DNA from 4 places in the Ancylobacter sp. TW_SC_1 genome. Region 2 is predicted to be linked to each of the others. Evidence: riboswitches for the same ligand, from Rfam matches in the RefSeq annotation. Region 2 holds a riboswitch; each other region holds the start of a gene.
The links. A riboswitch is a leader RNA that binds a small molecule or an ion and turns the genes downstream of it on or off. The one in region 2 is predicted to bind cobalamin.
Positions count from the first base shown of each region.

Region 1: it holds a riboswitch for cobalamin, as region 2 does, so the genes downstream of both, AC1PZ7_RS18275 (energy-coupling factor ABC transporter permease) here and cobW (cobalamin biosynthesis protein CobW) in region 2, are expected to answer to the same signal.
Region 3: it holds a riboswitch for cobalamin, as region 2 does, so the genes downstream of both, metE (5-methyltetrahydropteroyltriglutamate--homocysteine S-methyltransferase) here and cobW (cobalamin biosynthesis protein CobW) in region 2, are expected to answer to the same signal.
Region 4: it holds a riboswitch for cobalamin, as region 2 does, so the genes downstream of both, AC1PZ7_RS22295 (ribonucleoside-diphosphate reductase subunit alpha) here and cobW (cobalamin biosynthesis protein CobW) in region 2, are expected to answer to the same signal.

Region 1 covers NZ_CM166365.1:3,871,800-3,879,549, reverse strand. The annotation lists gene AC1PZ7_RS18285 (acetamidase/formamidase family protein) at 1-295, shown strand, start outside; gene AC1PZ7_RS18280 (cytochrome-c peroxidase) at 438-1,577, shown strand; cobalamin riboswitch at 1,628-1,848, shown strand; gene AC1PZ7_RS18275 (energy-coupling factor ABC transporter permease) at 1,885-2,562, shown strand; gene AC1PZ7_RS18270 (hypothetical protein) at 2,609-2,845, opposite strand; gene AC1PZ7_RS18265 (sulfite exporter TauE/SafE family protein) at 2,874-3,569, opposite strand; gene AC1PZ7_RS18260 (hypothetical protein) at 3,578-4,207, opposite strand; gene ccoS (cbb3-type cytochrome oxidase assembly protein CcoS) at 4,185-4,361, opposite strand; gene AC1PZ7_RS18250 (heavy metal translocating P-type ATPase) at 4,361-6,586, opposite strand; gene AC1PZ7_RS18245 (FixH family protein) at 6,583-7,059, opposite strand; gene ccoG (cytochrome c oxidase accessory protein CcoG) at 7,056-7,750, opposite strand, start outside.
Region 2 covers NZ_CM166365.1:2,109,833-2,117,582, reverse strand. The annotation lists gene cobN (cobaltochelatase subunit CobN) at 1-3,420, opposite strand, end outside; gene cobW (cobalamin biosynthesis protein CobW) at 3,557-4,618, opposite strand; cobalamin riboswitch at 4,736-4,942, opposite strand; cobalamin riboswitch at 5,011-5,229, shown strand; gene AC1PZ7_RS09720 (CbtB domain-containing protein) at 5,263-5,448, shown strand; gene AC1PZ7_RS09715 (CbtA family protein) at 5,468-6,187, shown strand; gene cobU (bifunctional adenosylcobinamide kinase/adenosylcobinamide-phosphate guanylyltransferase) at 6,191-6,706, shown strand; gene cobO (cob(I)yrinic acid a,c-diamide adenosyltransferase) at 6,703-7,317, shown strand; gene AC1PZ7_RS09700 (NINE protein) at 7,408-7,662, shown strand; gene AC1PZ7_RS09695 (cobyric acid synthase) at 7,718-7,750, shown strand, end outside.
Region 3 covers NZ_CM166365.1:4,695,388-4,703,137, reverse strand. The annotation lists gene zigA (zinc metallochaperone GTPase ZigA) at 1-88, opposite strand, end outside; gene AC1PZ7_RS22280 (acyl-CoA thioesterase) at 199-954, opposite strand; gene metE (5-methyltetrahydropteroyltriglutamate--homocysteine S-methyltransferase) at 951-3,305, opposite strand; cobalamin riboswitch at 3,417-3,661, opposite strand; gene AC1PZ7_RS22270 (DUF2161 domain-containing phosphodiesterase) at 3,773-4,468, opposite strand; gene AC1PZ7_RS22265 (polyamine aminopropyltransferase) at 4,529-5,242, opposite strand; gene AC1PZ7_RS22260 (carnitine 3-dehydrogenase) at 5,411-6,931, opposite strand; gene bcoG (3-dehydrocarnitine:acetyl-CoA trimethylamine transferase BcoG) at 6,942-7,750, opposite strand, start outside.
Region 4 covers NZ_CM166365.1:4,705,017-4,712,766, forward strand. The annotation lists gene AC1PZ7_RS22290 (ribonucleotide-diphosphate reductase subunit beta) at 1-410, opposite strand, end outside; gene AC1PZ7_RS22295 (ribonucleoside-diphosphate reductase subunit alpha) at 434-3,304, opposite strand; cobalamin riboswitch at 3,418-3,618, opposite strand; gene AC1PZ7_RS22300 (GntR family transcriptional regulator) at 3,857-4,549, opposite strand; gene AC1PZ7_RS22305 (ABC transporter substrate-binding protein) at 4,808-5,623, shown strand; gene AC1PZ7_RS22310 (amino acid ABC transporter permease) at 5,937-6,599, shown strand; gene AC1PZ7_RS22315 (amino acid ABC transporter permease) at 6,625-7,278, shown strand; gene AC1PZ7_RS22320 (amino acid ABC transporter ATP-binding protein) at 7,288-7,750, shown strand, end outside.

The sequences.
Region 1 (7,750 bases), 1.8 Mb from region 2:
GCTGATCGAGACGCCCGACGCCTGGCTGCTGCACGGCTTCAGCTACACCAACTATCTGCGCGAGCTCGGCCGCAACGCGCAGTCGGAAGTGTTCAAGCGCTCCTCGCTGAGCCGGGCGCTGCGCGGCGCCTTCCGCGCCACGCGAAAATTCCTCATGGAGCGCTACGGGCTCGACGAGGACGAGGCGATCTCGCTGATGTCGGTCGCCGTGGATTTCGGGGTGACGCAGGTGGCGGACGGCAATTGGGGCGTCCATGCCAAGGTCGCCAAGGCGATCTTCGAGCCTGAGGGCTGAGCCGGGCCGGGCGTGCCGGAGCCGTGTTCTTCCCGATGACGGCGGGCGCCGTTTGGCCTAGGGCAAGGTGTCCAATGGCGCGGGCCGGCGTTTGGCGGGAAAAGGCCGCCGCGCCCGACGCCGGGCTCGATGGTGGCACCTGATGAGGCATGCAGCGCCGCTCGCGGCGGTCTTTCTCGCTCTCTCGGCTCTCGTCTCCGGCGCGCCGGCGGGGGAGACGCCGCCGGCCGACGATGCGGCGCTGACGGCGCTTGGCGAGACGCTGTTCTTCGACACCGACCTCTCGCGCAACCGCACCCAGTCCTGCGGCACCTGCCACGACCCCGCGCACGGCTTCGCCGATCCGCGCGGCGGGCCGGTCTCGCTCGGCGATGACGGCGTCTCGCACGGCGTGCGCAACGCGCCGAGCGCGAGCTATGCCGCCTCCATCCCGCGCTTCGGCAAGGATGCCAAGGGCAATCCCGTCGGCGGGCAGTTCTGGGACGGGCGCGCGGCGACGCTGGCCGAGCAGGCCGGCCAGCCGCTGCTCAACCCGGTCGAGATGGCGATGCCGGACAAGGCCAGCGTCGTCGCCCGGCTGAAGGAGAAGCCGGCCTATGTCGAGGCCTTCCGCGCCCGGTTCGGACCCGACGTGTTCGGCGACGACGAACGCGCCTTCGCCGCCCTCGCCGAGGCGCTGGCCGCCTATGAGCGCAGCCCGGCCGTCTCGCCGTTCGATTCCCGATATGACCGCTACCTGCGCGGCGACTACACGATGACGCCGCAGGAAGAGCTGGGGCGGGTGCTGTTCTTCTCCAACCAGTTCACCAATTGCGGCCAGTGCCACAAGCTGACGCCCAACGGCGGCGCCGGGGAGACGTTCTCCAATTACCGCTTCCACAATATCGGCACGCCGGCCAATGCCGCGCTGAAGGTGCCGGTCGACCGTGGCCTGCGCGCCCGCAAGGACATCGGGGGCAAGCGCCATGACGGGCAGTTCCGGGTGCCGGGCCTGCGCAATGTGGCGGTGACGGGCCCCTACATGCACAACGGCGTCTTCAAGGATCTGAAGACCGTCATCCTCTTCTACAACAAGTACAATTCCTCGGCCCCCGCGCGGCAGATCAACCCCGAGACCGGCGCCGTGTGGGACAGGCCGGAGGTCGCCGGAACGCTGTCGCTGAAGGAGCTGGAGAGCGGCCCGGCGCTCGACGACCGGCGCATCGACGCGCTGGTCGCCTTCCTCAGGACGCTGACCGACGCGCGCTACGAGCCGCTGCTGGAGACGCCCGCCGCGCCGTGACGGCTGCGGATAGCGCCTTGCGATTGCTTGACAGGGAAGGCCTTCCGGCGCGTGGTAGCCGCGCACATGGTGTCCGGGTGGGAAACCGCCCGGATGAAATGGGAATGGGGAAGGGCCTGCCGGCCCCAAGCCCCAACCGCCCCCGCGACTGTGAGCGGCGAGCGGCCTTCCATCATGCCACTGGACCCGACCCGAAAGGGGAGTGACCGGGAAGGCGGAAGGCGCGCAGCGACCCGCGAGTCAGGAGACCGGCCATGCGCACAGGTCCAACCGCACGCCGTCGGGTGAGACGGCACAGGAGAACCCCATGCATATCGAGCCCGGCCTCGTGGCCGAAGGAAAGATCTGGCTGAGCTATGTGACGGCCGCCGGCGCCGGCGCCTACACGCTCAAGCTCGCCGCCGACGCGGTGCGCGAGCGCGGCGCCGTCTCGCTGGTGGCGCGCAGCATCGCCACGACGGCGCTGGTCTTCGCCTTCTTCGAGCTGCTGCCGCACCATCCCGTCGGCGTGTCCGAGGTGCATCTCATCCTCGGCTCGACGCTGTTCCTGATCTTCGGCGTCGCGCCGGCCGCCATCGGCCTCGCCGCCGGCCTCGCCATACAGGGCGTGTTCTTCGCGCCGTTCGACCTGCCGCAATACGGCATGAACGTCACCACGCTGCTGGTGCCGCTGTTCGCGCTGACCGCGCTGGCGAGCCGCGTCATCGCGCCGAACACCCCCTATGTGGAGCTGAAGTACCGCCAGGCGCTGGCGCTCTCGACCACCTATCAGGCGGGCATCGTCGTGTGGGTGGCGTTCTGGGCGTTCTACGGCCATGGCTTCACGGTGGACAACGCGCAGTCCATCGCCTCCTTCGGCGCCGCCTACATGCTCGTCATCATCGTCGAGCCGCTGGTCGACCTCGCCGTGCTGGCGGCGGCCAAGGCGCTCAACGGCCTCAAGGGCAGCCCGATCTTCGAGCGCCGGCTCTACCACACGGCGTGATGCCGATTCTTCCGGGGTGCCGCCACGGCGGCTCCCCGGCGTCCTCTCAGGCCCTGAGCATGCCCGGCACTATGTGGTGGACGAACACCGCCAGCTGACCGGCGATCCACAGCACGGCGGTGACGTCGCGGGCGTCGAGCCCGCCTCCCGACATGTCGAGAAAGCCGGATACGGCCTCCAGGCCGAGCGCGGCGACGCCGGCCATGAAGACCGCCCCCGCCAGCGCGCCGATGGCGAAGGTCAGCGCGAACTGCGCCAGCGGGTGCAGCGTCATGTCGGTCACGGCCGTCTCTCCTGCGATGGCGGAATCTTCATGTCAGGCACAGCCCTTCCCACGCGGCGGCGGGCAGCAGCGCGCTGGCGGCGGCGAGCGCGATGAGCGCCAGCCCGGCGGCGATGCGGATCCTCGGGAGGAAGGCGAGCCGGCGCAGCGAGGCGACGCCGAGCGTGGTCGCCGTCACGGCGGGCAGCGTGCCGAGCCCGAAGCCGGCCATGACGGTGGCGCCGCCGCCGCCCGAGCCGGTGAGCATGGCGTAGAACAGCGCGCCATAGACCATGCCGCAGGGCAGCAGGCCCCAGGCCGCGCCGGCGACCAGCGGCCCGGCATAGCCGCCCGCCAGCGCCAGCCTTCCGGGATGGCGCGCCAGCCGGGCGATTGGCCCGGTCAGCCGGTCGACGACGGTCAGCGGCGGGGCGAGGCCGAGCATCGACAGGCCGATCCAGCCCAGCGCCGCCGCCGCCGCCCAGCGCATCACGAGATGCGCGGCCGCGTGGTTGAAGGCGCCGTAGAATTCCGAGCCGACGGCGCCGAGAAACGTGCCGGCCAGCACATAGGAGGCGATGCGCCCGATCTGGCTGACCAGCAGCACGCTCGCCTGCCGGGCACGGCCGCCTTGCGGATCGAAGGCGAAGACGAGGCCGGAGGCGATGCCCCCGCACATGCCGGCGCAGTGCAGGCTGCTGGCGAGGCCGAGCAGGAGGCCGCCGACGAAGGAGAGGTCGGTCATCGCGTCGCTCAGCTGCCGGCCGGGCCGTCTTCCGGCTCGCGGCTCGATTCCACCGCCACCATCATCATGGTGCAGATCATCACCGGCACGGCCGCCAGCGCGGCGTAGAACGCCACCTCGATGCCGACCGCCAGACAGCCGAGCACCAGCAGCAGCAGGGCATTCACCGCCGTCATCGGCAGGCTCTCGGCGGAGAAGAAGCCGGCCGCGAAGCCGAGCCCGCGCCGCGCCAGCGCGCGCGGCGAGAACGAGGGCATGGCGTCCGGCAGGGCAAGCCGGCCGAGCGTTCGGTCGAAGGCGAACAGGGCCAAGGTCACGGCGATGGTGAGAAGCGCGACGAAGGGCAGGAGCGCCAGCCCGACCACCGGGCGCAGGAAGCGCGCCACCGTCCTTGCCCGTCCGGCCAGTTGTTCGCGCTGCCGCCCGATGCGGCGGGCGAGGACGAAGAAGCCGAACAGGGCGAGCAGCGCGCCGACCCCGGCGGCCAGCCCCGGCCATCCGCCGAGATAGAAGCCGAGCGCGCCGACAAGCGCGAGGTTGAGGAGGAAGGGCAGTACGCGCGGCAGGTCGATGCCGGCGGCCCCGCTTCCGGCCGCCGTGCCCGGGATGGCGGCATCATCGTGAACGGACAGGGTCATCGGGTGGCCTCGTGGAATCATTGTCGAGCAGGATGCGGACGGCGGCGCCGTCGAGGTCGTCATACTGGCCGGCGCGCAGCGTCCAGAAGAAGCCGGCGAGGCCGAAGCCGCCGAGCGCCAGGGCGATGGGGACGAGGAAGAGGAGGGCGTCCATCAGGGCCTCCGCGCCACGGGCTCGCCGGCGCGCAGCGCGTTGAGCGTGACGGTGAGCGAGCTTGCCGCCATGGCGATGGCCGCGCCGAGCGGCGAGACGAGGCCGAGGATCGCCACCGGGATGAGGGCGATGTTGTAGAGCGCGGCGAGGGCGAGGTTCTGGTGGATCACCCGGCGCGCCCGCCGTCCGGCCCGCCAGGCGTGGGTAAGGGCGGCGAGGTCGCCGCCCGGCAGCACGATGTCGGCGGCGCTCTGGCTGGCCGGCGCGCCATGGGTGAAGCCGGCGCTGACATGGGCGGCGGCGAGCGCCGGCGCATCGTTGAGCCCGTCGCCGACCATCAGCACGCGCCGCCCCCCGGCGCGCCACGCGACCAGCCGGGCGAGCTTGTCGCCGGGCCGCAGGCCGCCTTCCGCCCGCTCGACGCCGAGCTCCCCGGCAACCCGCCGGACCACCGCCGGGCGGTCGCCGGAGAGGATGGCGCAGGCCATGCCGGCGCGGCGGAAGGCGGCGATGACGGCGGCGGCTTCCGGGCGCGGCGCATCCTCGAAGGTGAAGCGCACGGGGGCATGGGCGGGGCGCGCGAGCCAGATCTCGCTGGCCGCGTCCTCGCCGTCCGCCACACCGCAGAACGCGGCGCGGCCGAGCCGCACCTCGCCCGCCGGGGTGAGGGCGCGGAGGCCCTCGCCCGGCACTTCCTCGCAGCCGGCGCGCGGCGCGGCCTGCGGGCAGGCGGCATGGAGCGCCCGCGCCGCCGGGTGGGGGCTGGCGGCGGCCAGCGCGGCGGCGAGGCGGAGCGCCTCGGGGTCCTCGGGAATCGCCGTGAGGCGCGGCTCGCCGCGCGTCAGCGTGCCGGTCTTGTCGAAGGCGACGAGGTCGATGGCGGCGAGCCGCTCCAGCGCGTCACCCGCGCGCAGCAGCACGCCGCGCCGGAGCAGCGCGCCGGTCGCCACCACCTGCACCGCCGGCACCGCGAGGCCGATGGCGCAGGGGCAGGCGATGATGAGCACACTCACCGCGTTGAGCAGCGCCGCCGCGAAGCCGGCGTCGGCGAGCAGCCACCAGCCGAGCAGCGTCGCCAGCGCGGCGGCGTGGACGAGCGGCGTCCAGATGCGCGCCACGCGGTCGGCGAGCGTCACCGCCGGCCCGCGCGTGCGCTCGGCCGCCTCGACCAGCCGCACGATCTCGGCGAGATGACTGTCCTCGACGCCGGCGCTGGCCCGCAGGCGCAGCGGCGCGGCGCCGTTGACGCTGCCGGCCAGAACCCGCGCGCCGGGGCCGACGGAGACCGGCAGGCTCTCGCCGGTGACGATGGCGACGTCGAGCGAGGAGCGGCCCGCGACGACGAAGCCGTCCACCGGCACGCGCTCGCCGGGCGCTACCTGCACGATCATGCCGGGCACGACCCGGTGCGCGGGCAGCACCTCGATGCCGCCATCGGCGCGGCAGATGGCGGCGCCGTGCGCCTTGAGCATCAGCAGCCGCTCGACCGCGCCGCGCGAGCGGGCCCGCACGCGGAAGTCCAGATAGCGCCCGATCAGCAGCACGAAGAGCAGCGCCGCCGCGCTGTCGAAATAGACGTCCCGCCCGTGCCGGGCGAGCTCGATGACGCTGATCGCGGTGGTCAGCAGCAGGCCGAGGGCGATCGGCACGTCGATATTGGTGCGCCCGGCGCGCACGGCACGGAGTGCCGAGCGGAAGAACGGACGCCCCGCCACGGCGACCGCCGGCAGCGTCACCAGCCCGGCCAGCCACTGGAACAGATGCTGGGTGGCGGCGGCCATGTCCTGCGCCTGCCCGGCCCAGACGGCGAGCGAGAGCATCATCACATTGGACGCGGCGAAGCCGGCAATGGCGAGCGCGCGCAGCAGCTCGCGCCCCGTCGCCTCGTCGATGCGCGACAGATGCGCGGGATCGAAGGGGGCGACCTTGTAGCCCAGCGCCTCGACCGAGCGCGCGAGCGCGTCGGCATGGCCGGCCTCGCCGCGCCATTCGACGCTGAGGCGGCGCAGGCTGAGATTGAGCCGCGCCTGCGTCACCGCCGGGTCGGCATGGAGCCGGTCCTCGATGGCGGCGATGCAGGCGGCGCAATGGGCGCCGTCGACGACGAGGTTGAGGCGCTGGTGGCCGGCCTCCTCGCCCTGCGGCTCGACGAAGCCGGCGATGGAGCGCATGTCCGCCGTGGCCGCGAGGACGCCCGGCAGGTCGCCGGCACAGGCGAGGCTCACGGCAGGACCTCCACCATCTCGATGCGCTCGACCCGCTCGCCGCCCTTGACCAGCGTCAGCCGGATCGCCCAGTCGCCGGCCAGCGGCAGCTTGAGGTCTGCGGTGTAGGCGCCGTCCGCCCGGCGCTCGAAATCGACCGGCAGGAGCTGGGGAAAGCGCGTCGTGCGCTCGGCGGTGGCGATCAACCGCTCCGGCTCCAGCGCGCCGCCGCCGGCCTCGCGCAGGATGAGCGTCAGCCGCCCCGCCAGCGGGCCGGTCGGCGTGAAGGCGAGGCGCGACGACCAGCCGGGATCGTGCACCGGCGCATGCGAGGCGGCCGGCGTCCGGGGATCGGTGACGAGCCCGGTGAAGCTGCGGTTGGCGAGCAGCACGAACCACAGCTGCAGGCAGGCAAGGGCGACGAAGAACAGCACGAAGCAGGCCGGGATCCACAGGTCGCGGCGCGGCGCGGCGTCCGTCCGGGGATCGCTCACCGTTCCGGCCCCCAGAAATAGGTGGCGACGCGTCCCAGCTCCTCGCCGCTGGCGGGGTCGGTCAGCACCACCTCGATGTCGGCGCGGCCCTGCGGCGCGGCCCGGCGCGGCAGGCTGATCAGCAGCCGTTCGTCGAGGCTGCGGCCGGCGCCGATCGAGGCGCGCAGCGCGCGCGCCGGGGCGCCCCCTTGCGTGCCGAGGCGCAGCTCGGCCCCCTCCAGCCCCTCGACATGGAGGGCGACCGCGTCCAACCCGCCGCGGCGATGGGCGAGGCGCAGCGCGTAGTCGTTGCGCACCGAGCCGTCGGAGAGCTGCACGAAGGGCGGGTTGCGCTGCGGCTCGACATGGGCGGTGACATCCGCCAGCGTCGCCATGCCGTAGCCCGACAGGCCGAGCGCGAACAGCGCGGCAAGGCCGAAGGCGAGCGCCTTGGGCCGCAGCCATGCGAGGCGCGGCGCGGCGAAGCCCGGGCGTCGCAGCGCGTCCTCGACATCGAAGCGGATCAGCCCGGCGGGCCGGTCGAGCCGGGCCATCACCTCGTTGCAGGCGTCGATGCACAGGCCGCAGCCGATGCAGCCCATCTGCAGGCCGCGGCGGATGTCGACGCCGGTCGGGCAGACGGTGACGCAGCGCGTGCAGTCGATGCAGTCGCCGCGCACCTCGCCGGAGTAGCTCGCGGCCTCGCGGGTCA
Region 2 (7,750 bases):
CGCGAGATCGGCGCCGACATCGTTGCGACGGGGGTGCCACAGCCCCTTCTCCCGCGCGCCCTCGAAACGGGCGGCGACGAAGCGCGCCGCCTCGGGCGACGCCTGCATGAGGAAGGCGCGCACTCGCGCGTCGCCGACATAGGCGGCGTGCAGCGCGTCGATCAGGTGGCCGGGCACCGCCCGCGTCGCCTCAGCGAAGCCGATCAGCCGGTCTACCGTCTCGGCGATTTCCGCCGCGCCGCGCGGGCCGTGGCGCAGCAGGCCGTCAATGTAGCGCGGGCTGGTGCGCCCGCGCACGATACGGGCGATCGCCTGGTCGAGCGGGCGGGCGATCGGCCGCGCCGGATCGGAGGTGTCGAGCACCACGAGATCGGGCGCGCGCCCGAGATTTTCCGCCGCCGCCGCGAAGCCGCCGATGAAGGCAAGGTCGGCGTCGCCTTCCAGCAGGTCGCGGCCGGGATCATCCGTGCCGTGCACGAGCAGTTCCGCCGATGCGACGCGCGCGGCGAACGCGGCACCGGCCTCCTGCGCCATGCCCTCCGCGCCGCCATAGGCATGGGAGGCGCTGGCGAGATAGGCGGCGCCCAGCGCGGCACGCTCGATCTTGCCGGACCGCGCGTCGAGCCCGGCGCCATAGGCCCCCGGCGCGGTGCCGAAGATGCGCGCGGCATGCTCGCCCGCCGCGCGCAGCGGGTTCTCGTCATCCGTCTCCTCGCGCCGCGCCACCGCGCGCAGGGCGGCGTCGATAAGCGCGATCTGCGCCGGGAACAGGTCGCGGAACAGCCCCGATATGCGGAAGGTGACGTCGACGCGCGGGCGCCCCAGCGCGGCCGGCGGCAGCACCTCGATGCCGGTGACGCGGCCGGTGGCCGGGTCCCAGGTCGGGCGCGCGCCGATCAGCGCCAGCCCCTGCGCGATCTCCTCGCCGCCGGTGCGCAGCGTGGCGCTGCCCCACAGGTCCAGCACCAGCGAACGCGGCCAGTCGCCATGCGCCTGGGCATAGGCGCGCAGCACCTCCTCCGCCGCCATCCGGCCGAGGTCCATGGCGGTCGGCGTCGGCAGCGCGCGCGGATCGCTGGCGAACAGGTTGCGGCCCGTCGGCATCACGTCGCCGCGCCCGCGCCCCGGCGCGCCGGAGGGACCCGCCGCGACCCGCCGCCCGTCGAGCGCGGCGAGAAGCCCGTCGCGCTCGGCATCGCCGCAGGCGCCGCGACCATAGACGTGGAAGCCGTCCTTGAGCCGCATCTCCTTGATGTCGCACAGGAAGGCGTCGATCTGCTTCAGCGCCTCGTCGGGCTCCGCGCCGGCCTCGAGGCCGGCGTCGCGGGCAAGGCCGGTGCGCGTCGCCTCCTCGACGATGAGGCGGGCAAGGCGCTCGCGCCGGCGGCGGTCGAGCCCGTCGGCCTGCGCATATTCGTCGACGAGGCGCTCCAGCTCGGCCGCCTCGCCGGCGAGCCCGGCCTCCACGGTGGGCGGCGGCAGATGGCCGAGCGTCACCGCCGCGATGCGCCGCTTGGCCTGCGCCGCCTCGCCGGGATTGGAGACGATGAAGGGATAGACGACCGGCAGACTGCCGAGCAGCAGCTCGGGGAAGCAGCAGCGTGTGAGCGCCACATGCTTGCCCGGCAGCCATTCCAGCGTGCCATGCGCGCCCATATGGACGAGAGCGTTGGCCTCGCGTTGCAGCCACAGCCCGAAGGCGAGCAGCGCGTGGCGCGGCGGCAACGCCGGGTCATGATACTGCGCCCGCCGCTCGGCCCGTGAGCCGCGATCCGGCGCGAGGGCGACGGTAACATTGCCGAAGGCGCGGGCGTGGAAGCGGAACGCGCCGTCGATGGCGTCCGGGTCGTCCTCCGGCGCGCCCCAGGCGGCGGCGACCGCCGCGACGGCGTCGGGCGGGAGGGTGGCGAGCCATGCGCGGTAGTCCGCGAGGGAGAGGGTCGCTTGATCGCCGTCCTGCCCGGCCTTCACGGCCGTCATCCCGGCCGAAGGCAAAGCCGCAGAGCCGGGATCGTCGACCAGGCCGGAACCGCCCGGTGCAGCAACGCGCGCCGCGAGCCCGGATCGGCCCCTGGTCGTCCGGGATGACGACGACGCCTGATGCGCTCCTCTCACCCCGGCCGGGAGAGGGAGCCGACCCTGTACCGCCTCCAGCAATGCCCGCTCATCGCCCGGCGCGCCCTCCACCCGGTAGCCGGCCGCCGCCATGTCCTCCATGAGCGCCAGCACGCTCGCCGGCACGTCGAGCCCCACCGCCCAGCCGGTGCGGCCGGGGGCGCCGGCATAGTCGGGCATCAGTACGGTGATCCGGCGGTCGCGGCGCGCGGTGGCGCGCAGGCGCACCAGCGATGCCACCCTTTCCGCCACCTGCGCCACCCGGTCCGGCTCGGGCCGGTTCACCAGCGCGGCGAAGCCGGGCACGGCGGGGGTCTCCTGCGGCGCCTTGAAGGAGAGCGCGCCGGCCAGCACCCGCCCGTCGAGTTCCGGCAGCACCACATGCATGGCGAGGTCGGCGCTGGTCAGCCCGCGCACGCCTTCCGCCCACGCCTCGCGCTTCGTCGTGGCGACGATGGCCTGCAGCACCGGCACGCCCGGCCCGTCGAGCACGGTCGCCTCCCCGGGATCTGCGGCGGCGAAGGCGGTGAGCGTGACGATCGCCGCCGGCGCCATCTGCTCCAGCGCCTCCTTGAGGAAGGCGATAGAGCAAGGCTCCTTGAGGCTCGCGACGAAGATCGGGCACGGCCGCAGCCCCCGCGCGGCCAGCGCGACGCACAGCGCGTCCACCGGCGCGGTGTCGGCCGCCAGCGCCATGGAGCGGTAGAAGATGACGGGGATGGCGGCCCCATCGCAGGGAGCCTCGCCCGGTCCCTCATGAAATCCCGCCAGCGGCACGGGTGCAGGCTCTGCCGCCTCCAGATCCCGCCCGGCATGGCCGGCCAGCCGCCGCAGCAGCGCGCGCATGTTGGCCGGCCCGCCGGCGCGGAAATAGCCGAGCAGGCCGTCCAGCTCGTGCGCCGGAAGCGTCGACGCCTCGGCGAGGCGCGGGTCGTCACGGTCCTCGCCCGGCAGGACGGCGAGCGCGAAGCCCCGCGCCCGCGCTTGCGCGCTCAGCCGGTCGACGCCGTAGCGCCACCAGTCGAGCCCGCCGAGCAGCCGCACCACCACGATGCGGGCATGGACGGCGACGCTGTCGATCCACAGATCGACCGACATCGGGTGCCGCAGGTCGCGCAGATTGGCGAGGCGCAGGCTCGGAAGGTCCGCCCCGCCCCGTGCCATCATCGCTTCCTGCGCCCGCGCGAGCGCCCCGAGGTCGCTGTCGGCGAAGGACACCACCACCACCTCGCCCGGCGTCTGGCCGAGATCGACCGGCTCGACGAGGTCGTCGAGGCTGGTGGAGGTGGTGGTGAGGATGTGCATCGGGTGGGCCTTCCCTCAAGCCGTCATCCCGGCCCGCGGTGCAGCCGCTGAGCCGGGATCGTGCGCCGGAAAGGACGAACGCGATCCCGGATGCGGCCTCTGGCCGTTGCGGGATGACAACATGTGGAAAAGCTCCTCACGCCGTCTCCAGCGCCCCCGTCAGGATCGCCTCCACCTTCGCCCGGTCGAGCCCCTTGAGGCCGATGGCGACGAGGCGGCCGATGCGCGGCCCGGCGCCCCAGGGGCGGTCGAAATGATGCGCGACGTTCGGGCCGACCGCCTGCACGAGCAGACGCATCGGCTTGCCGGCGACGGGCAGGAAGCCCTTCACGCGGAGCACCTCCGCCTCTTCCGCCGCGCGGGCGACACGGGCGGCGAACTCGGCGGGATCGGCGATCTCCGGGATCTCGACGACGAAGCTGTCGAAATCGTCGTGGTCGTGCTCGGCCTCGTCGTCGTGATGCGTCCGGCGGTTCTCGATGTCGTTCTCGGTGCCGATGCCGAGACCCATCAGCAGGACCGGGTCGATGCGCCCCCCGGTAACGCTCACCACCTGCACGCCCTTGGGCAGCTCGGCATCGAGCGCGGCGCGGGCACGCACGGCGCCCTCCGTGTCGATGAGATCGCCCTTGGTCAGGATGACGAGGTCGGCGCAGGCGATCTGGTCGTCGAACACTTCCTCGATCGGGTCGTCATGGTCGAGCGAGGCGTCGGCGGCGCGCTGCGCGCTCAGCGCGTCATGGTCATGGGCGACGCGGCCCGAGGCCAGCGCCTCGCCGTCGACCACCGCGACGACGCCGTCCACCGTCACCCGGCTCCTGATCGCCGGCCAGTGGAAGGCCTGCACCAGCGGCTTGGGCAGAGCGAGGCCGGAGGTCTCGATCAGGATGTGGTCGACCTTCGGCACACGCGAGAGAATGGCGTCGAGCGCCGGCACGAAATCATCGGCGACGGTGCAGCAGATGCAGCCATTGGCCAGCTCGACGATGTTCTCCTCCGGGCAGGTATCGATGCCACATCCCCTGAGGATCTCGCCGTCGATGCCGACATCGCCGAACTCGTTGACGATCACCGCGAGGCGCTTGCCCCGCGCGGTCTCCAGCACATGGCGGATCAGCGTCGTCTTGCCGGAGCCGAGAAAGCCGGTGACGATGGTGCACGGCACCCGGTCGAGAGGGGTCGGTTCGGCAACGGACATGCGGCGTCTCCACGAAAACCACTAGAATCGCGGGATGCACCGGTCGCGGACGGGATTCCGCGCGAGGCCGCGAACGGGATTCGCAGCTCTGCCTGACTGCCGGGCACCCCGCCGGCACGCACGACCGGACCGTCGGCAGGTCTCCTGGCTCGCGGGTCGCCGCCTCGTCGCCGCCTTCCCGGAGCGTATCTCCAGTGGCTTTCGGCGCAGGCTCGCCGCTTACAGTTGCGGGGGCAGCCGCGGAATTGGAGCGCCCGAAGCGCCCCGCACCGCATTCCCTCTTCGTCCCTCCCAGGGGAGGAAACCGTCGATCGCGGCCACTAAAGGAGCCTTGCCGGGGATTGTCAAACGCCTGATTGGAGGTCGCCGTTGCGGCCCGGCGATTGCCGGCTATAGTCCGCCATGTCGTCGGTTCCCGTGACACGCACGGGACGCAAGACGGGAACGCGGTGGGGCCGAAGCCTTCTCGAAGGCCGACGCCGAACCCGCGGCTGCCCCCGCAACTGTGAGCGGCGAGCCCTTCTCCATCGGCCACTGGCGGCGACGCCGGGAAGGCGGAGAAAGGGCCGTGACCCGCGAGCCAGGAGACCGGCCGTCGACACGAACCGCAACGGTCCTCGGGTGGAGGGCCAAAGGAGAACGTTATGACGACCCTCAACAGCCGCGACGCGGCTGCCCCGCACGACTCCACCGCCTCGCGCGCGGTGCAGATCACCTTCGCCGCCCTTCTCGGCGTCTTCGTGCTCGGCGGCGTGGGCTTCTCCCATATCAGCGCCGTGCACAACGCGACGCACGACGTGCGCCACGCCAACGCCTTCCCCTGCCACTGAACGCGAGGGGAACCGCGCCATGTTGCTTTTCAGGACGATTCTGTTCGTCGCCGCGCTCGCCGGCATCGGCACCGGGCTTGTCGGCTCGGCGATCCATGTCTTCACCACCGTGCCGCTGATCCTCCAGGCCGAGACCTTCGAGGGCGGCGAGGACGCGCCGGCCGAGGCCGTCGCGCACGACCACGCGGATGCGACCGCCGCCCATTCCCACGCGCACGACGCCGAGGAATGGGGTCCGGCGGACGGCGTCGAGCGCAACGCCTACACGATCCTCGCCACCGTGCTCACCGCCTTCGGCTTCGGCCTGCTGCTGGTCGCCGCCAGCGAGCTCGCCGGCGGGCTCAAGGGATGGCATCAGGGCATCCCCTGGGGTCTGGCGGGCTTCGCCGTGTTCACGCTGGCGCCCGGCCTCGGCCTGCCGCCGGAACTGCCGGCCATGCCGGCCGCCGATCTCGCCGCCCGCCAGCTCTGGTGGATCGGCACGGCGGTGGCGACCGCCGGCGGCCTCGCGCTGATCGTGTTCGGGCGCTCGCCGCTGTTCGCCGTCCTCGGCGTCGCGCTGATCGTGGCGCCGCATCTCGTCGGCGCGCCGCAGCCGGAAAGCCACGACAGCCCGATCCCGGAGGCGCTGCACCACAGCTTTGTCGTCGCCAGCGTGGCGGCCAGCTTCGTGTTCTGGGTGCTGCTCGGCGGCCTCGCCGGCTGGCTGCGCCCGCGCCTCGGCGCGGCGGCGGGCTGAGGCGTGAGCCTGACCCTCGTCCTCGGCGGCGCCCGCTCGGGCAAGAGCCGGCACGCCGAGGAACGGGTCGAGCGCCATGCCCCGCCATGGAGCTATCTCGCGACCGCGCAGGCCTATGACGAGGAGATGGTGGAGCGCATCGCGCTCCACCGCGCGCGGCGCGGTGCCGGCTGGGAAACGCGCGACGCCCCGCACGACCTCGCCGGCGCGCTCAAGAACCTCCCGGCCGGGCGGCCGGTGCTGGTCGACTGCCTCACCCTGTGGCTGACCAACCGCATGCTGGCGCAGGCCGACGTGGCGGCGGAATCGGCCGCGCTGGTCGAGGCGCTCGCCGGCCGCGACGGGCCGGTCGTCGCGGTGTCGAACGAGGTCGGGCTCGGCATCGTGCCCGACAACGCGCTGGCCCGCCGCTTCCGCGACGCGCAGGGCCGGCTCAACCAGATGATCGCCGCGCGGGCCGACACCGTGATCTTCATGGTGGCCGGCCTGCCGATGACCGTGAAAGGACCGGCGACGTGACCGATATCTCGCCCGAGGAGGCCGCCCGCCATCGCGCCAAGATGGAAAAGCGCAAGGCCGTGCAGGACGCGGAAGTGGCGGAAAAGACCGTCGAGAAGGGCCTGCTGATCGTCCACACCGGCGCCGGCAAGGGCAAGTCCACCGCCGCCTTCGGGCTCGCCTTGCGCGTGCTCGGGCATGGCGGAAACGTCGGCGTCGTGCAGTTCATCAAGGGGGCGTGGCAGTCGGGCGAGCGCGCGGCGCTGGAGAGCTTCGGCGCGCGGGTCGACTGGCACTCCATGGGCGAGGGCTTCACCTGGGAGACGCAGGACCTCGAGCGCGACATCGCCGCCGCCCGAAGAGCGTGGGACAAGGCCCGCGCGATGATGAACGACCCGGCCATCGGGCTGCTCATCCTCGACGAGCTGAACATCGCCCTGCGCTATGATTATCTGCCGCTCGACGAGGTGGTGGACACGCTCAAGGCCCGCCGCGAGGGGCTGCACGTCGTCGTCACCGGCCGCAACGCCAAGCCGGCGCTCATCGAGGCCGCCGATCTCGTCACCGAGATGGGGCTGGTGAAGCACCATTTCAAAGCCGGGGTGAAGGCGCAGAAGGGCATCGAATTCTGATGCCCGGCCCTCGAAATTCCGGAACGTCATCGCCATGTAGAATCCGACGCCGAGTGTCGCGGCGTGGCCTGTTCCCGGAGATACGCACCGATGCGTTCGGTCCCCGTCGCCTATCTGTTCTGGTTCTTCTGCCTGATCGGTATTTGCGGCATCCATCGCTTCTACGCCGGCCGCTACTGGACCGGCGCGCTGTGGCTGCTGACGCTCGGCCTGCTCGGCATCGGGCAGATCGTCGATCTGTTCCTGATCCCCGGCATGATCCGCGAATCCAATCTCGAACGTCGCGTCGACTTTCTGGAAGGCCGGAACTACGGCTCGCGCGGCCACGGCCACCATCACGGCTGACGCCATCTGCGCATGAGGGCGCGCGATGACCGCGCGTCCCTCATGTCGCGCCCTCATGTTCCAGGGCACCGGCTCGGATGTCGGCAAG
Region 3 (7,750 bases), 2.3 Mb from region 2:
GATTGGCCAGCACATGGTTGAGCAGGGTGGTCTTGCCCGCACCGAGAAAGCCGGAAAGCACCGTTGCCGGAAGGCGTGTGTCGGACATCTGTGCGCGCTCCATTCGTTAAATGATACAATATATCATTTGCACGGTGCGGCCTGCCGGATCAAGTCCGGCGTGAGGAAGGGGCGTCCGGGCGGAGCCCCTTCCCCTGTTCAGCGCGCGATGGCGACCGGCCGATGGTCCGGATCGACCGCCACCATGACGAAGGCGCCGGTGCCGCAGAGCCGGCGCGCGCCGGTGGCGATGTCTTCCGACCACAGCCGGGCCTCGACGGTCATCGAGCTGCGGCCGGTCTCGGCGCGCCAGGCGTCGACCTCGGCCACCTCGCCGGGGCGGAGCGGGCTCACGAAGTCGACGCGCCGCGAGGAGGCCATCACCACCGCCCGGCGCGCGTGCCGCGTCGCCACCACGAAGGCGGCCTTGGCCATCATGGCGAGCGCGCTGCCGCCATAGAGGCTGCCGTAATGGTTGGTCTGCTCCGGCATCACGAGATCCGCCATGCGCAACCCGCCCTCGCCCGGCAGGTCCTGCGCGGGACGCTGCGGCAAGGCGCCCGGCGTGCCGACGGCTACCATGTTGAAGACACCGCATGTGCAGCGCCGCCGCTCGCCGGTCAGCGCAGCTTCCGCGATCATCTCGACCTCGACGCCGAGCGAGCGCCGCCCGACCCGCATCACCCGCCCGGTCAGCTCGACGATCTCGCCCAGATGCGCCGGCGCGACGAAGTCGATGCGCTCACAGGAGGCGGTGACGACGTCGCATCGAGCGTGCCGGGCCGCCGCGATGAAGGCGACACGGTCCATATGGGCGAGGCCGGCACCCCCGAACAGGGTGCCGTGATGGTTGGTGGCGCCGGGGAAGACGATGTCGACGAGACGCGTCACTCCCTGGCTTGTCTCGCCGCTCATTCGGCAGCCTGCGCGAGCTTTTCACGCAGGCGATGCGCCGCCGCGACCATGTTCGCGAGGGCAGGGCGCACCTCTTCCCACCTGCGCGTCTTCAGCCCGCAATCGGGATTGACCCAGATCTGCTCCGGCGCCAGGCGCTGCGTCGCCCTGACCAGCAGATCGGCCATCTCCTCGACCGGCGGCACGCGGGGCGAGTGGATGTCGTAGACGCCGGGGCCGATCTCGTTGGGGTAGCGGTAGGACACGAAGGCGTCGAGCAGCTCCATCTTCGAGCGCGAAGTCTCGATGGAGATGACGTCCGCGTCCATCGCGGCGATGGCGGCGATGATGTCGTTGAACTCCGAGTAGCACATATGGGTGTGGATCTGCGTCGCGTCCCTCACCCCCGAGGCACAGAGGCGGAAGCTCTCCACCGCCCAGTCGAGATAGGCGTCCCACGCGGCGCGGCGCAGCGGTAGCCCCTCGCGGATCGCCGCCTCGTCGATCTGGATCATCGCCGCGCCGGCCGCCTCCAGGTCCTGCACCTCGTCGCGGATGGCGAGGGCAATCTGCCGGCAGACCGTGCTGCGGGGCAGGTCGTCGCGCACGAAGGACCAGTTGAGGATGGTGACGGGACCGGTGAGCATGCCCTTGAGCGGCCGGTCGGTGCAGCCCTGCGCATAGCGCCACCATTCCACGGTCATCGGCTCGGGGCGGGAGACGTCGCCGAACAGGATCGGCGGGCGGACATAGCGCGAGCCGTAGCTCTGCACCCAGCCATGCCGGGTGAAGGCGAAGCCGGACAGTTTCTCGCCGAAATACTGCACCATGTCGTTGCGTTCGAACTCGCCATGGACGAGCACGTCGAGGCCGATCTCCTCCTGCCAGCGGATCGTCTTTGCCGTCTCCTGCCTGAGGAAGACGTCATAGGCGTCGTCGCTCAGCTCCCCCTTGCCATGGGCGGCCCGCGCCTTGCGCACCTCGCTCGTCTGCGGGAAGGAGCCGATCGTCGTGGTCGGGTAGGGCGGCAGGCCGAGGCGCTTGCGCTGCACGTCGGCGCGCGCGGCGAACGGGCTGACGCGGCGCGCCTGCGCGGGCGTGACCGCGGCCAGCCGTGTGGCCACGGCGGCGTTGTGCACCTTGGGCGAGGCTTGGCGCGCATAAGCTGCGGCGCCCGATTCCATCAGCTTGCCGAGCACTACTTCGCGCCCGCCGGCAAGGGCGGTGGCGAGCGTCGACAGTTCCTCCATCTTCTGCACGGCGAAGGCCAGCCAACTCTTCACATCCGGGTCGAGCTGCGTCTCCTGCGCGAGGTCGATCGGCACATGCAGCAGCGAGCAGGAGGGGGCAATCTCGATGTGATCGGTACCGCGCTTGCGCACGAACGGCTCCAGCGCGTCGAGCAGCTTCGGTAGGTCGGCGCGCCAGACATTGCGTCCGTCGATGACGCCGAGCGAGAGCACCAGGCCGGGCCGTGCCTTCTCCGACACCTCGCGCAGCTGGTCGGCTCCGCGCACGAGATCGAGATGCAGCCCGGCAACGGGCAGCGACAGGGCGGTGTCGCGATTGTCGCCGAGCCGGCCGAAGTAGCTGGTGAGCATGATCTTCAGCTTCGGCAGAGCGTGGGCGAAAAAGCCATAGGCCTCGCGCAGCGCCGCGCGCGTCGCCTCGTCCAGATCGAGCACGAGGCAGGGTTCGTCGATCTGCACCCATTCCGCGCCGTTGGCGGAAAGCCGGCGCAGCAGCTCGACATAGACGGGGAGCAACTCGCCGATCAGCGTGAGCGGATCGAGGCCCGGCTCCTTCGCCTTGCCGAGCTTGAGGAAGGTGACGGGGCCGAGCAGTACCGGGCGCGTCTCATAGCCGAGCGCCCTAGCTTCGCGATACTCGTCGATGGGCTTGGTCGAGGCGAGGGTGAAGCGCTGTCCGCGCGCGAATTCCGGCACCATGTAGTGGTAATTGGTGTCGAACCACTTGGTCATCTCCAGCGCCGGGACACCGGAGCCGTGGGAGTGTCCGCAGGCCGCGTGGGCGTCGCCCTCGCTGCCGCGCGCCATGGCGAAATAGGTGTCGAGCGATACCGGCCCGCCGCCCCAGCCATAGGCGTCCGGGATCGCACCGACCATCACGGCGGTATCGAGCACATGGTCGTAGAGCGAGAAGTCGTTGGACGGGATGTTGGTGACGCCGAGCGCCTTCTGCCGCGCCCAGTTGGCGACACGCAGGCGCGCGGCGGCGTCGAGCAGCGCCTGCGCGTCGCTCTTGCCGGACCAGTAGCTTTCCAGTGCGGTCTTCAGCTCGCGGCGCGGACCGATGCGCGGCGTGCCGAGGGTGGAAACCGGCACCGAGCCGGCGGAATAAGGGAAGTTCATTCGGCTAACCCCAATCAGAATTGGGGGCAAAGGCCGAGCGGACGCAGGCGCACCCACCGGCGCGAGGCACCGGCGGACGCGCGAACGCACCACCGGGACACCCCGCCCAGGGACGATTATGTTGCCGGGGCAGGTCTCCTGGCTCGCGGGTCGCCGTCTTCGTCCGGCCTTCCCGAGACGTGACGCCTCAGTGACGTGCCGTCTCAGTGACGCTGAATGGACGAAGACTCGCCGCTCACAGTTGCGGGGGCAGCTCCGGCATCACCCGCCCTGGAGGGGCAATGGCTCACCGGATTCCCTCTTAGCTCCGGCGCCCATACGAAAGACGCCGAAGAACCTCGACACGATGAAAATGTGCCGGAAGGTCCGTGCTGTCAAGCAAGATATAAAGACATGTTTATATTGTAATGTTCTATTGGGCGATGAGGCCGGATAGGGAAGGACCGCGCCTCGCGCGTTCCGGCCGGTCAGGAATCCACCGCCACGCCTTCGGGTCCGGCAGCGGTGTCCGGCCGTCCTTGCGGCCAGCGTCGCAGCGCCTCGTGCCCAGCTTCGGTGAGGGCGTAGACGCCGCGCTCGGCGCGGACGAACCAGCCATAGACGTTGCCGAGCAGGATCTTTCCCGCATCCGGTGCGACGGCGCGCAGGTCGCGCGGGCGCTTGGGACCCGAGGCCATGGCGGCGGCGCAGGCGAGCGCCTGCTGGCGGTACGCGGTCATCAGCGGCACGCGCGAACTGCCGCCCACCGCCGGGTCGCCGAACCGCCGCTTATGCTCCTCCACCAGCCTCGATCGGCGGCGCGGGTCCTTGCGCGGCATGGGCGAGACCGGGCTGACGAGGATCGTCACCTCGCCGGCCTGCGAGACCGTGAGCATGCCGAAACCCAGTCGGCGGCAGAGATTGCGGAAGCGCGTATCGCTCTCTCGGCCGCCCCCGCGCAGCGAGGCGCGTGCCGCCAGCCATACCTCGTCGCAGGCGCCGGCACGATCGACGGCTTGAAGGACCAGCTCCAGATTGAAGCTGAGCTTCATCTCGCCGATGACGACGATCGGCGTGTTGTCGGCCGAGAGCGCAAGCAGGTCGCAGCCGCCGATTTCGCCTTTGACGGTGAAGCCGAGGCCCTCGATGAACCGTTTGACCGGCAGGTAAAGCGACGTCTCCAGGATAGGTTCTCCACGGGTCGGCTCGCCTGAAGGAGCCCGGATGGCAGGGGCGGGGCGCGATCAGTTCCGCGTGCGCGCCGGCGGCGGGCCGGCGTCATCGGCGAGCCGGGTGGCGATCCAGATGACATGCCGCGCGCCACGCCCCTTGCCGTTCGCCCGTACCCGCACTTCCTCCACGCGGAACCCGGCCCGGCGAAGGCGCAGGGTGAAATCGCGGTCAGGCGCCGACGACCACACCGCGAGCAGGCCGCCGGGGCGCAGGGCGACCCGGGCGGCGAGCAGTCCGCGCGGATCGTAGAGACCGTCATTGGCCGCGCGGGTCAGCCCGCCCGGGCCGTTGTCGACATCCAGCAGGATCGCGTCATAGGTGGCCCGGCCGGCGCGTATCGGTTCGCCGACATCGCCCTCGTAAAGGCTGACGCGCGGGTCGCTCAGGCTGGTTCCGAAAATCCCCGCCATCGGTCCGCGCGCCCAGGCGACGACGGCCGGCACTAGCTCGGCGACGACGATGTCTGCGTCCGGCCCGAGCTGGGCCAGCGCCGCGCGCAGCGTGAAGCCCATGCCGAGCCCGCCGATGAGCAGCCGCGGCTTGGGGCGCTGTCCGAGCCGTTCGCAGACCAGCGTGGCGAGTGCCTTCTCCGATCCGCTGAGGCGGCTGTTCATCAGCTCCGTGGCGCCCGACATGATGGAGAATTCGTCGCCCCGCCTCATCAGGCGGAGATCGCCGAATCCGTCGGGCACTTTCGCGGTGTCGAGCAGGGACCAGGGAATCATGCGCTAACCCGTCGGACGATGATGTGCGTCGCGTATCGCCCTTCATGGGGGCAGAACAAGAGATGTTCGCGCGGGCACATTAAGGTCGACGGAGGCGGCGGTGAAGTGAGACCGCTTCGGCGAGCGACGGAGACTGCCCGGCAGGGCGCCGGGAGTCTCCTGCCGGGGTCAGGCCGCCGTCGGCGCCGCACGCTTCTTGCCGACCGCCCGGCCGGTGCCCGGCGGGCTTTCGAGCCGCGCATGCGCGTCGGCGATCGGCCGCAGCCGCGCCAGCACGTCGGCGGGTGCCGGAACGGCACGTCCCGCCTTGCTGTCGACATGCAGCAGCATCTGCTCGGCGGTGGCGATCTCGCGCCCCTGCGCACCGGCGAAAAGCCGGTGGAAGACGTGGATGCGCTTGTCGTCCGTGGCCAGTATCTGGCAGGTCACTCTCAGCTCCTCGCCGAGCCGCGCCTCGTCGAGATGCCGCAGATGCGTCTCCACCGTGTAATAGCTGTGGCCGCCCTCGACATAGGCGAGATCGACGCCGATGAGGCGCAGCAGCGCGTCCGTGGTGTCGCCGAAGACCTGCAAATAGCGATGCTCGGTCATGTGGCCGTTATAGTCGATCCAGGCCGGCGACACGCGGGCCTCGACGAGCGGCAGCGGCGCGGCGACGTCGGCCGAGCCCGGCGGCTCGGCTCGGGCCAGCAGCCGGTGCTCGAAATCGGCCAGCAGCTTGCCGGCACCCCAACCCTCGCCACCGCGCCCGGCCTTCAGCGCCTGCACGATGCCGACGAGGTTTTCGTCGCGGATACGCTCGAGTTCCCGGATCGACAGGCCGGGCGCCTGAGCGTCGGACTGGGCGCCGATCTTCTCGACGAGGGCGTCGTCGAGGTCGACCACGTCCGTCAGCTTGCTCCACGGCCATTGCAGGCACGGGCCGAACTGGGCGAGGAAATGGCGCATGCCGGCCTCGCCGCCGGCGATGCGGTAGGTCTGGAACAGGCCCATCTGCGCCCAGCGCAGGCCGAAGGAATAGCGAATCACGTCGTCGAGCGTCTCGACGTCGCAGATGTCGTCCTTGATCAGCCACAGCGCCTCGCGCCACAGCGCCTCCAGCAGCCGGTCGCCGACGAACGCCTCGATCTCGCGGGCGATGACGACGCCCTTCATGCCGATCGCCTCGAGCACGTCCTTCGCGCGCCCAATGGTATCCGGCGTCGTTCGCGCGCCGCCGACGATCTCGACAAGGGGCAGCAGATAGACCGGATTGTAGGGGTGGGCGACGAAGAGACGTTCGGGGTGCGTCAGCTCCGACTGAAGGTCAGAAGGCTTGAGGCCGGAGGTCGACGAGCCGATGAGCGCATCCGGCGGGCAGGCGGCGTCGATCTCGGCGAGTACGCGGCGCTTGAGGTCGAGCCGCTCCGGCACGCTCTCCTGCACCCATTGCGCGTCCGCCACCGCCTCGTTGATGCTGGCGCAGAAGGCGAGCCGGCCACGCGGCGGCAGCGGCGCGCCGGTGAGCAGGCCATAGGCCCGCTCGGCATTGGCCAGCACCTCGGAAACGATGCGCTCGGCCTCCGGGTGCGGATCGAACACCTTCACGTCGATGCCGGCGAGCAGGAAGCGGGCGATCCAGCCGCCGCCGATGACGCCGCCGCCGATGCAGGCGGCGCGGGAGATGGGAGCGAGATTCGGGGCGTGCATCGTCGTCACCTCAGCGCTTCACCAGCTTCAGCTTCTCGCGCACCTCGGCCGGGCCGATGATCCGCGCGCCCATGTGCGTCACCACGGTCGCCGCCTTCTCGACCAGCTGGGCGTTGGTGGCGAGCTGGCCCTTGCCGGCATAGAGATTGTCCTCCAGCCCGACGCGCACATTGCCGCCGGCCAGTACCGCCGCCGCGGGATAGGCGAGCGCGTTGCGGCCGATGGAGAAGGCGGAGAAGGTCCAGCCCGCCGGCACATTGTTGACCATCGCCAGATAGGTGTTGAGGTCGTCCGGCGCGCCCCAGGGAATGCCCATGCAGAGCTGAATCAGCACCGGGTCCTCGATCAGCCCTTCCTCGACGAGCTGCTTGGCGAACCACAGATGCCCGGTGTCGAAGGCCTCGATTTCCGGCCGCACGCCGAGCGCCGTCATTTGCCGCGCCATCTCGCGCAGCATGGCGGGCGTGTTGGTCATGACATAGTCGCCGAGGTTGAAGTTCATCGTGCCGCAATCGAGCGTGCAGATCTCCGGCAGGCATTCGGCGACATGGGCGACGCGCTCGGTGGCGCCGGCCATGTCGGTGCCCTTCTCGTTCAACGGAAACGGCGCCTCGACGCTGCCGAAGACAAGGTCCCCGCCCATGCCGGCGGTCAGGTTCAGCACGACGTCGATCTCGGCGGAGCGGATGCGGTCGGTTACCTCGCGGAACAGGTCGCGCCGGCGCGAGGCGGCGCCGGTTTCGGGATCGCGCACATGGCAGTGCACCACCGCCGCGCCCGCCTTCGCCGCGTCGATGGCGGAATCGGCGATCTGCTGCG
Region 4 (7,750 bases), 2.2 Mb from region 2:
TACTGCCGGCATTCCGGATTGGTGAGGTGGCGGTAGATCGCCAGCACGATGTTGTTGGCCACCAGCGATTCCGAGGCGGCGAAGAAGCCGAGATTGCGCTTGATCATGCGCCGCTCGTCTTCAGTGAGCCCGTCGCGCGACTTCCACAGCGCGATGTCGGCCTGCATGGAGACCTCGGTCGGCATCCAGTGATTGTTGCAGCCGGAGAGGTATTTCTCCCACGCCCATTTGTACTTGAGCGGCAGAAGCTGGTTCACGTCGGCGCGGGCATTGATCATCCGCTTCGCGTCCACCGTGACGCGCGCGGCGCCGCGCTCGATGGCGCCGAGGCCGGTCGCGTCGACGGCGGGCGGGGCGAAGGCGGGATGGATCGGGGCAGGGGCGGGCTTGGTGTCGGACCAGTCGAGCATGGTCATGTCTCCTTCGTTTCCGCTCACTGGCAGGCTTCGCAGTCGGGATCGTCGATGGCGCAGGTCGGACCGAAGGCGGTCTCCGGCAGGTTGATGGGGGCAGCCGCGAAAACGGCCGACACCGCATTGAGCTTGCCGTCGGTGCCCTTCAGCGTCGATTTCTCGACATGGGTCGCCGAGCGCGAGCGCAGATAATAGGTGGTCTTCAGGCCGCGCTTCCACGCCAGCCGATAGGTCTCGTCGAGCCTGCGGCCCGAGGGGTTGGCGACATAGAGGTTGAGCGACTGCGCCTGGTCGATCCATTTCTGCCGGCGCGCCGCCGCCTCGATCAGCCAGGACGGCTCGATCTCGAAGGCCGTGGCGTAGAGCGCCTTGAGGTCGTCCGGGATGCGGTCGATGGAGCCGACGCTGCCGTCGTAATATTTGAGGTCGGAAACCATCACCTCGTCCCACAGGCCACGCGCCTTCAGGTCGCGCACCAGTGCGGCGTTCACCACGGTGAAGTCGCCGGACATGTTCGATTTGACGAAGAGGTTCTGGTAGGCCGGCTCGATCGACTGCGACACGCCGCAGATGTTGGAGATCGTCGCCGTCGGCGCGATGGCCATGGTGTTGGAGTTGCGCAGACCTGTGGTCGTCACCCGCGCACGCAGGGCCTCCCAGTCGAGCGTTGCGGAACGGTCGAGGTCGAGCCCGCCGCGCGCGGCGCTCAGCAATTCGAGGCTATCGATGGGAAGGACACCCTTCGACCACAGCGAGCCCTCGAAGGAGGGATAGCGCCCGCGCTCGGCGGCGAGGTCGCAGGAGGCGGAAATCGCGTGGAAGCTCACCGCCTCCATGCTCTCGTCGGCGAAGCGCACGGCATCTTCCGAGGCATAGGGGATGCGCAGCGCCTGCAGTGCGTCCTGGAAGCCCATGATGCCGAGCCCGACCGGACGGTGGCGCAGATTCGAGCGCCGCGCCTCGGGAATGGTGTAGAAATTGATGTCGATGACGTTGTCGAGCATGCGCATCGCCGTCGTCACCGTGCACGCGAGCCGCTTCTGGTCGAGCCCGTCCGCCGTGACATGGGCGAGAAGATTCACCGAGCCGAGATTGCACACCGCCACCTCGTCGGCGCTCGTGTTCAGCGTGATCTCGGTGCACAGGTTGGACGAGTGCACCACGCCGGCATGCTGCTGCGGCGAGCGGATGTTGCAGGGATCCTTGAAGGTGATCCATGGGTGTCCCGTCTCGAACAGCAGGGTCAGCATGCGCCGCCACAGGTCGACCGCACGCAGCTGCTTCGACACCTTCATCTCGCCGCGCGCGGCCTTCGCCTCATAGGTCTCATAGGCCGCCTTGAAGGCGGAACCGGTGAGATCGTGCAGATCCGGCGCCTCGTCCGGCGAGAACAGCGTCCACGGCCCGTCGGCCTCGACCCGCTGCAGGAACAGGTCCGGCACCCAGTTGGCGGTGTTCATGTCGTGGGTGCGCCGGCGGTCGTCGCCGGTGTTCTTTCGGAGGTCGAGGAATTCCTCGATGTCGACGTGCCAGGTCTCGAGATAGGCGCAGACCGCGCCCTTGCGCTTGCCGCCCTGGTTCACCGCGATGGCGGTGTCGTTGGCCACCTTCAGGAACGGCACCACGCCCTGGCTCTCGCCATTGGTGCCCTTGATGTGGGCGCCGAGGCCGCGGACCCGCGTCCAGTCATTGCCGAGGCCGCCGGAATATTTGGCCAGCAGGGCATTGTCCTTGATCGATTTGAAGATGCCGTCGAGGTCGTCCGGCACGGTGGTCAGGAAGCAGGAGGAGAGCTGCGGGCGCAGCGTGCCGGCATTGAACAGGGTCGGCGTCGAAGCCATGAAGTCGAAGGAGGACAGCAGACGGTAGAACTCGATCGCCCGCGCCTCGCGGTCGACCTCGCGCAGGGCGAGCCCCATGGCGACGCGCATGAAGAAGGCCTGCGGCAGCTCGAAGCGGGTGCCGCGCGCGTGCAGGAAATAGCGGTCATAGAGCGTCTGCAGGCCGAGATAGTCGAACAGCAGGTCGCGCTCGGGAAGCAGCGCCGCTGCCAGCCGGTCGAGGTCGAAGCGGCCGAGCTCCGGGTCGATCAGTTCCTCGGCGATGCCCCGCGTCACATAGGCGCGGAAATAGTCGGGATAGCGCTCGCCCATCTCTCCTTGCGTCGCCTGCGCCGGTCTGCCGTCTATGAAGCTGAGCGCCTCGCGGCGCAGATTGTCACCCAGCAGCCGGGCGGAAACCTTGGCGTAGTTCGGCTCACGCTCGATCAACGTGCGCGCCGCGAGGATCGGCGCCAGCGCCAGTTCGTCGACGCTGATGCCGTCATAGAGGTTGCGGCGGGTCTCGCTCAGGATCGCCTCGGGCGACACGTCGGCGAGCCCGTCGGTCGCCTCGCGCACCACCGCCTCCAGCCGGGCGGCGTCGAGCGGCGCCCGCGCGCCATCCGCCGTCGTCATGGAGAGCGATGGCGTCTGCAGGGGCGCGACCTCCGCCGCCGCCCTCTCCCGCGCCCGCTCCTCGCGATAGAGCACATAGGCGCGCGCCACCTTGTGGTGTTCGCTGCGCATCAAAGCGAGTTCCACCTGGTCCTGTATGTCCTCAATGTGGAAGGTTCGCCCGGCATCCGCCCGGCGCGTCAGTCCGGCGACGATCTGCTCCGTCAGGCCCGCCACGACGTCGTGGACGCGGCGCGAGGCGGCCGCGCTCGATCCCTCCACGGCAAGAAACGCCTTGGTCAAGGCCACGGCGATCTTCGAGGCGTCGAAAGGGGTCACGCCGCCATTGCGGCGGATGACCTGATAGCCGGGCGTCGCGGGATCGGCGGACGCCGATGGCGCATGCGACGCGGGAACCCGGACCACCGGGCGTTCGGTTTCGAGACTGGGAGACATCGGCTGCAAACCCCGTTGCATGGGGAAGGGGCCGAGCGGAAACGGCGCGGCGCGTGGACGCCGGACACCCGGCGGCACACACCACAGCGTTCCTCCGGGGCACCCCGCCCGAGGACGTTATCGCAGTCGCGGCAGGTCTCCTGGCTCGCGGGTCAAACGCCTTTGTCCGGCCTTCCCGGAGCTTTCGCCCCAGTGACGCTGAATGGACGCGGGCTCGCCGCTTACAGTTGCGGGGGCAGCGCCGGTATCGCACCGGCTTCCCTCTTAGCCCCCCCCTCTCGCGATTCGGGGGCACCGTGACTACTAGCTATGGTGGCTTGGAGACTGATGGACGTCAATATATGGATGGGACTTTCTCGTCCCACTCCATCATCCGCCCTTAGGGGCGCCCGGCCGACGAACGTTGCGGCAAGATGGGGGCAAGGGGCTCGGCCCGCCGACCGGACATTCACAGTATCGCCCATGCAGATTGCCGGCTTAGGTCTCAATGTTTCCGGATCATTTCACCTTGTATCCCGCGGTCGGCCAGGGCCGGCCGACGACGTGCGACGGTCAGCTCCGCGGCGAGCCGACGTCGTTCGCCGGTCGCGTGCGCTGCAGGAAGTCGATCAGCGAGACGCTGGCGCCGAGAATATGCTCCCGGGTGAGACGCGCCGCCTCCTCGGCATCGCGACGGATGCAGGCGAGCAGGATGCCCTCGTGCTCGCGCCGCGCCCGCGCCATGCCGTCGGTCAGCACAAGCTGGGCCCGCAGATAACGGTCGACCCGGTCGAGTGCGGCGCTGATGGTCTGCAGGTAATAGGGCCGCCCTGACGCCTCATAGAGACTGTAGTGGAAACGCCGGTTCAACTCGCCCCAGTGCGAGGAATCGGTCTCGGTCGAGAAGGCGTGGGCGAAGCGCTTGGCGTTCTCCAGCCCCTCCTCGGAAATGCGCTCGACCGAATAGCGCAGCACTTCCGGCTCCAGCAGCGCGCGGAACTCGAAGATCTCGCGAATCTCCTCGGCCGACAAGGTGGTGACGACGGCGCCGCGGTAGCGCTGCGTCGACACCAGTCCCTGTTCTTCCAACCGGGTCAGCGCCTCGCGCACGGGAATCCGGCTGACATTGAACATGCGAGCAATGTGATCCTGCCGCAGCGTCTGGCCTTCGGAGATGTCCCCCTTGGCGATCGCCTCGCGCAGCGCGTCGAAGATGACGTCCGAGGCGGACGCCATCTGCGCGATGTCCGTTGCCCTAACCTTCATCTTCCCACCTCCCGACTGGCCCGGACGACCGGCTTCACTGCCGATTCGCTGCCGACGAACTCGTTGCGCACCCTGCCGTTTCACTGCCCGCGACGCCAGAGCCCGAGCATCTCGAGGCAAATTCGCACGGATATTGAAAAAAGGATATTGAAACTTGGATCCAAAAATTGGAAGCTCCCTTCGTCGCCGGGCGGCGCCTGCACTTCCGACGCCGACGGCCACTAACAGAGAAACAACTTCCTTCAGAGGAGAGCCGTTATGGCTAAGGGATTCGGCATTCTGGCCGCTGCGGCGCTGACGCTCGCCGCCGCCATGCCCGCGCAGGCGGACAAGCTCGACGACATCATCGCCTCCGGCACGCTGCGCTGTGCCGTCGTGCTCGACTTCCCGCCCATGGGGTCGCGCGACGCCAATAACGAGCCGATCGGCTTTGATGTCGACTACTGCAACGACCTCGCCAAGGTGCTCGGCGTGAAGGCGGAGATCGTCGAGACGCCGTTCCCCGACCGCATTCCCGCACTGGTCTCGGGCCGCGTCGATGTCGGCGTCGCCTCGACCTCCGACACGCTGGAGCGGGCCAAGACCGCCGGCTTCACCATTCCCTATTTCGCCTTCAAGATGGTGGTTCTCACCAAGGAAGGCCTGGGGATCAAGGATTACGCCAGCCTGAAGGGCAAGAAGACCGGCTCGGTCTCCGGTACCTTCGAGGCGATCGCGCTCGATAACGACGTCAAGAAATGGGCGGATGGCACGACGTTCCGCGGCTACCAGACCCAGGCGGACGTGTTCCTGGCGCTGGCGCAGGGCCAGATCGACGCCACCGTGGTCACCTCGACCGTCGCCGCGGCGATCGTGAAGGAAGGCAAGTACAAGGGCCTGATGATGGGCGGCGATGCCCCCTACGACATCGACTATGTCGCGCTGATCGCCCTGCGCAACGAGCAGGGCCTCATCAACTACCTGAATCTGTTCGTCAATCAGCAGGTCCGCACCGGCCGCTACAAGGCGCTCTACGACAAGTGGATCGGCCTTGGCGAGGCGCCCGACCTGACGGTGCCCGGCGTCTATCGCTGATCGCCCCGCCCACGTCGTCCCGGAACGGCCGCCAGGCCGTCTCCGGGAGCGCGGCGGCGCTCCGCACGGCGATCCCGGCCCCGCGCCCGCGGCCCCGGCCGGGAGACGTCCGTGATAGGACGCGGGCAGTGCCCGACTGCCGGCGCTGCTGCTACATCAAGCTGCGGCATCCGGCTGCAGACTGCGCCTTCAAGACCTGACTGCAAGATTTGCCTGCAGGGCCCACCCGCAAGCAAGATTTGACGGCAAGACCCGCCTGCAAGCACGATTTGACGGCAAGACCCGCCCGCAAGGTCCGAGCGACGAGCGACCCATGAACTACACCTTTCACTGGCTGCCGGCGTTCCGTGCGCTGCCCGACATGCTGTGGGGCGCGCTGGTGACGCTGGAGATCGCCGCGCTCTCCATGCTGCTCGGCGTGTTCTTCGCCATCCTGCTCGCGGTCGGCGCCAGCTCGAACCACCGCGCCCTGCGCGCCGCCGCCGCCAGCTGGGTGGAGCTGGCGCGCAACACGCCGGCGCTGTTCCAGATCTACATGGCCTATTTCGGCCTCGGCTCGCTCGGCATCCATCTCGACAGCTTCGTCGCCCTGCTCGCCGGCATCACCTTCAACAATGCCGGCTATCTCGCCGAGACCTTCCGCGGCGGCCTGCGCGCCGTGCCGCAGACCCAGGTCCGCGCCGCCCGCTCGCTCGGCATGGGGCAGATCCAGGCCTTCCGGCTGATCGTCATGCCGCAGATGTTCCGCATCGTGTTCTATCCGCTCACCAACCAGATGGTCTGGGCCATCCTGATGACCTCGCTCGGCGTCATCGTCGGCCTCAATGACGACCTCACCGGCGTCACCCAAGAGCTCAATGTCCGCTCCTTCCGCACCTTCGAGTATTTCGCCCTGGCAGCCGTGATCTACTACCTGCTCGCCAAGTTCGTCACCGTCTCCGCCCGCCTGCTGGCGTGGCGCCTGTTCCGCTACTGAGGGAGGCCGCGCCATGTTCTCCTCCCTGTTCGACACCAGCTTTTCGCCGGGCGACCTCTGGTTCATGCTCAAGGGCGCCGGCGTGACGCTGGCGATCACCTTCTGGGCGGTGATCGGCGGCACGCTGCTGGGCGTCGCCTTCGGCGTGGTCCGCGCGGTGTCGCCCTGGTGGATCAACGCGCCGATCGGCGCGGTGCTCGACGTGTTCCGCTCGATCCCGCTGCTGATCCAGCTGGTGCTCGCCAACTCGTTCAAGACCATCGTCGGCATCCACTGGAGCCCGTTCACCGTAGGCTGCGTGGTGCTGGCGCTCTACATGTCGGCCTATTGCACCGAGATCGTGCGCGCGGGCTTCCTCGCCGTGCCGGCGACCACCCGCCGGGCCGCCCGCTCGCTCGGGCTCTCCTACCGGCAGGACCTGACCGAGATCGTCTTCCCCATCGCGCTCAGGGTCGCGCTGCCGAGCTGGATCGGCCTGACGCTGGGCGTGATGAAGGACACCGCCATGGTCTGGTGGATCGGCGTCGTCGAATTGCTGCGCTCCTCGCAGGTGATCGTCACCCGCATCCAGGAGCCGCTCTTCGTGCTGTCCATCGCCGGCCTGATCTATTTCCTGATGAGCTTCCCCATCGCCCGCCTCGGCGCGCGGCTCGAGAAGCGCTGGCGCGAAAACGACTGAGAAAGAGCCATGTCGATTGAGATCGAGAACGTCCACAAGGCCTTCGGCTCGCTCGAAGTAGTCAAGGGCGTCACCATGACCGTCGAGAAGGGCGAGGTGGTCTCCGTCATCGGCGGCTCCGGCTCGGGCAAGTCGACCCTGCTCATGTGCATCAACGGGCTGGAGCCGATCAATTCCGGCCGCATCCTGGTCGACGGCACGGATGTCCACGCCCGCGGCACCGACCTCAACAGGCTGCGCCGCAAGATCGGCATCGTCTTCCAGCAATGGAACGCGTTTCCCCATCTCACCGTGCTGGAGAACGTGATGCTGGCGCCGCGCAAGGTGCTGGGCAAGTCGAAGGCCGAGGCGGAAGCCGTCGCGGTCGAGAAGCTCTCCCATGTCGGCCTGGCCGAAAAGCTGAAGGTCTATCCCTCGCGGCTTTCCGGCGGCCAGCAGCAGCGCATGGCGATCGCCCGCGCGCTCGCCATGT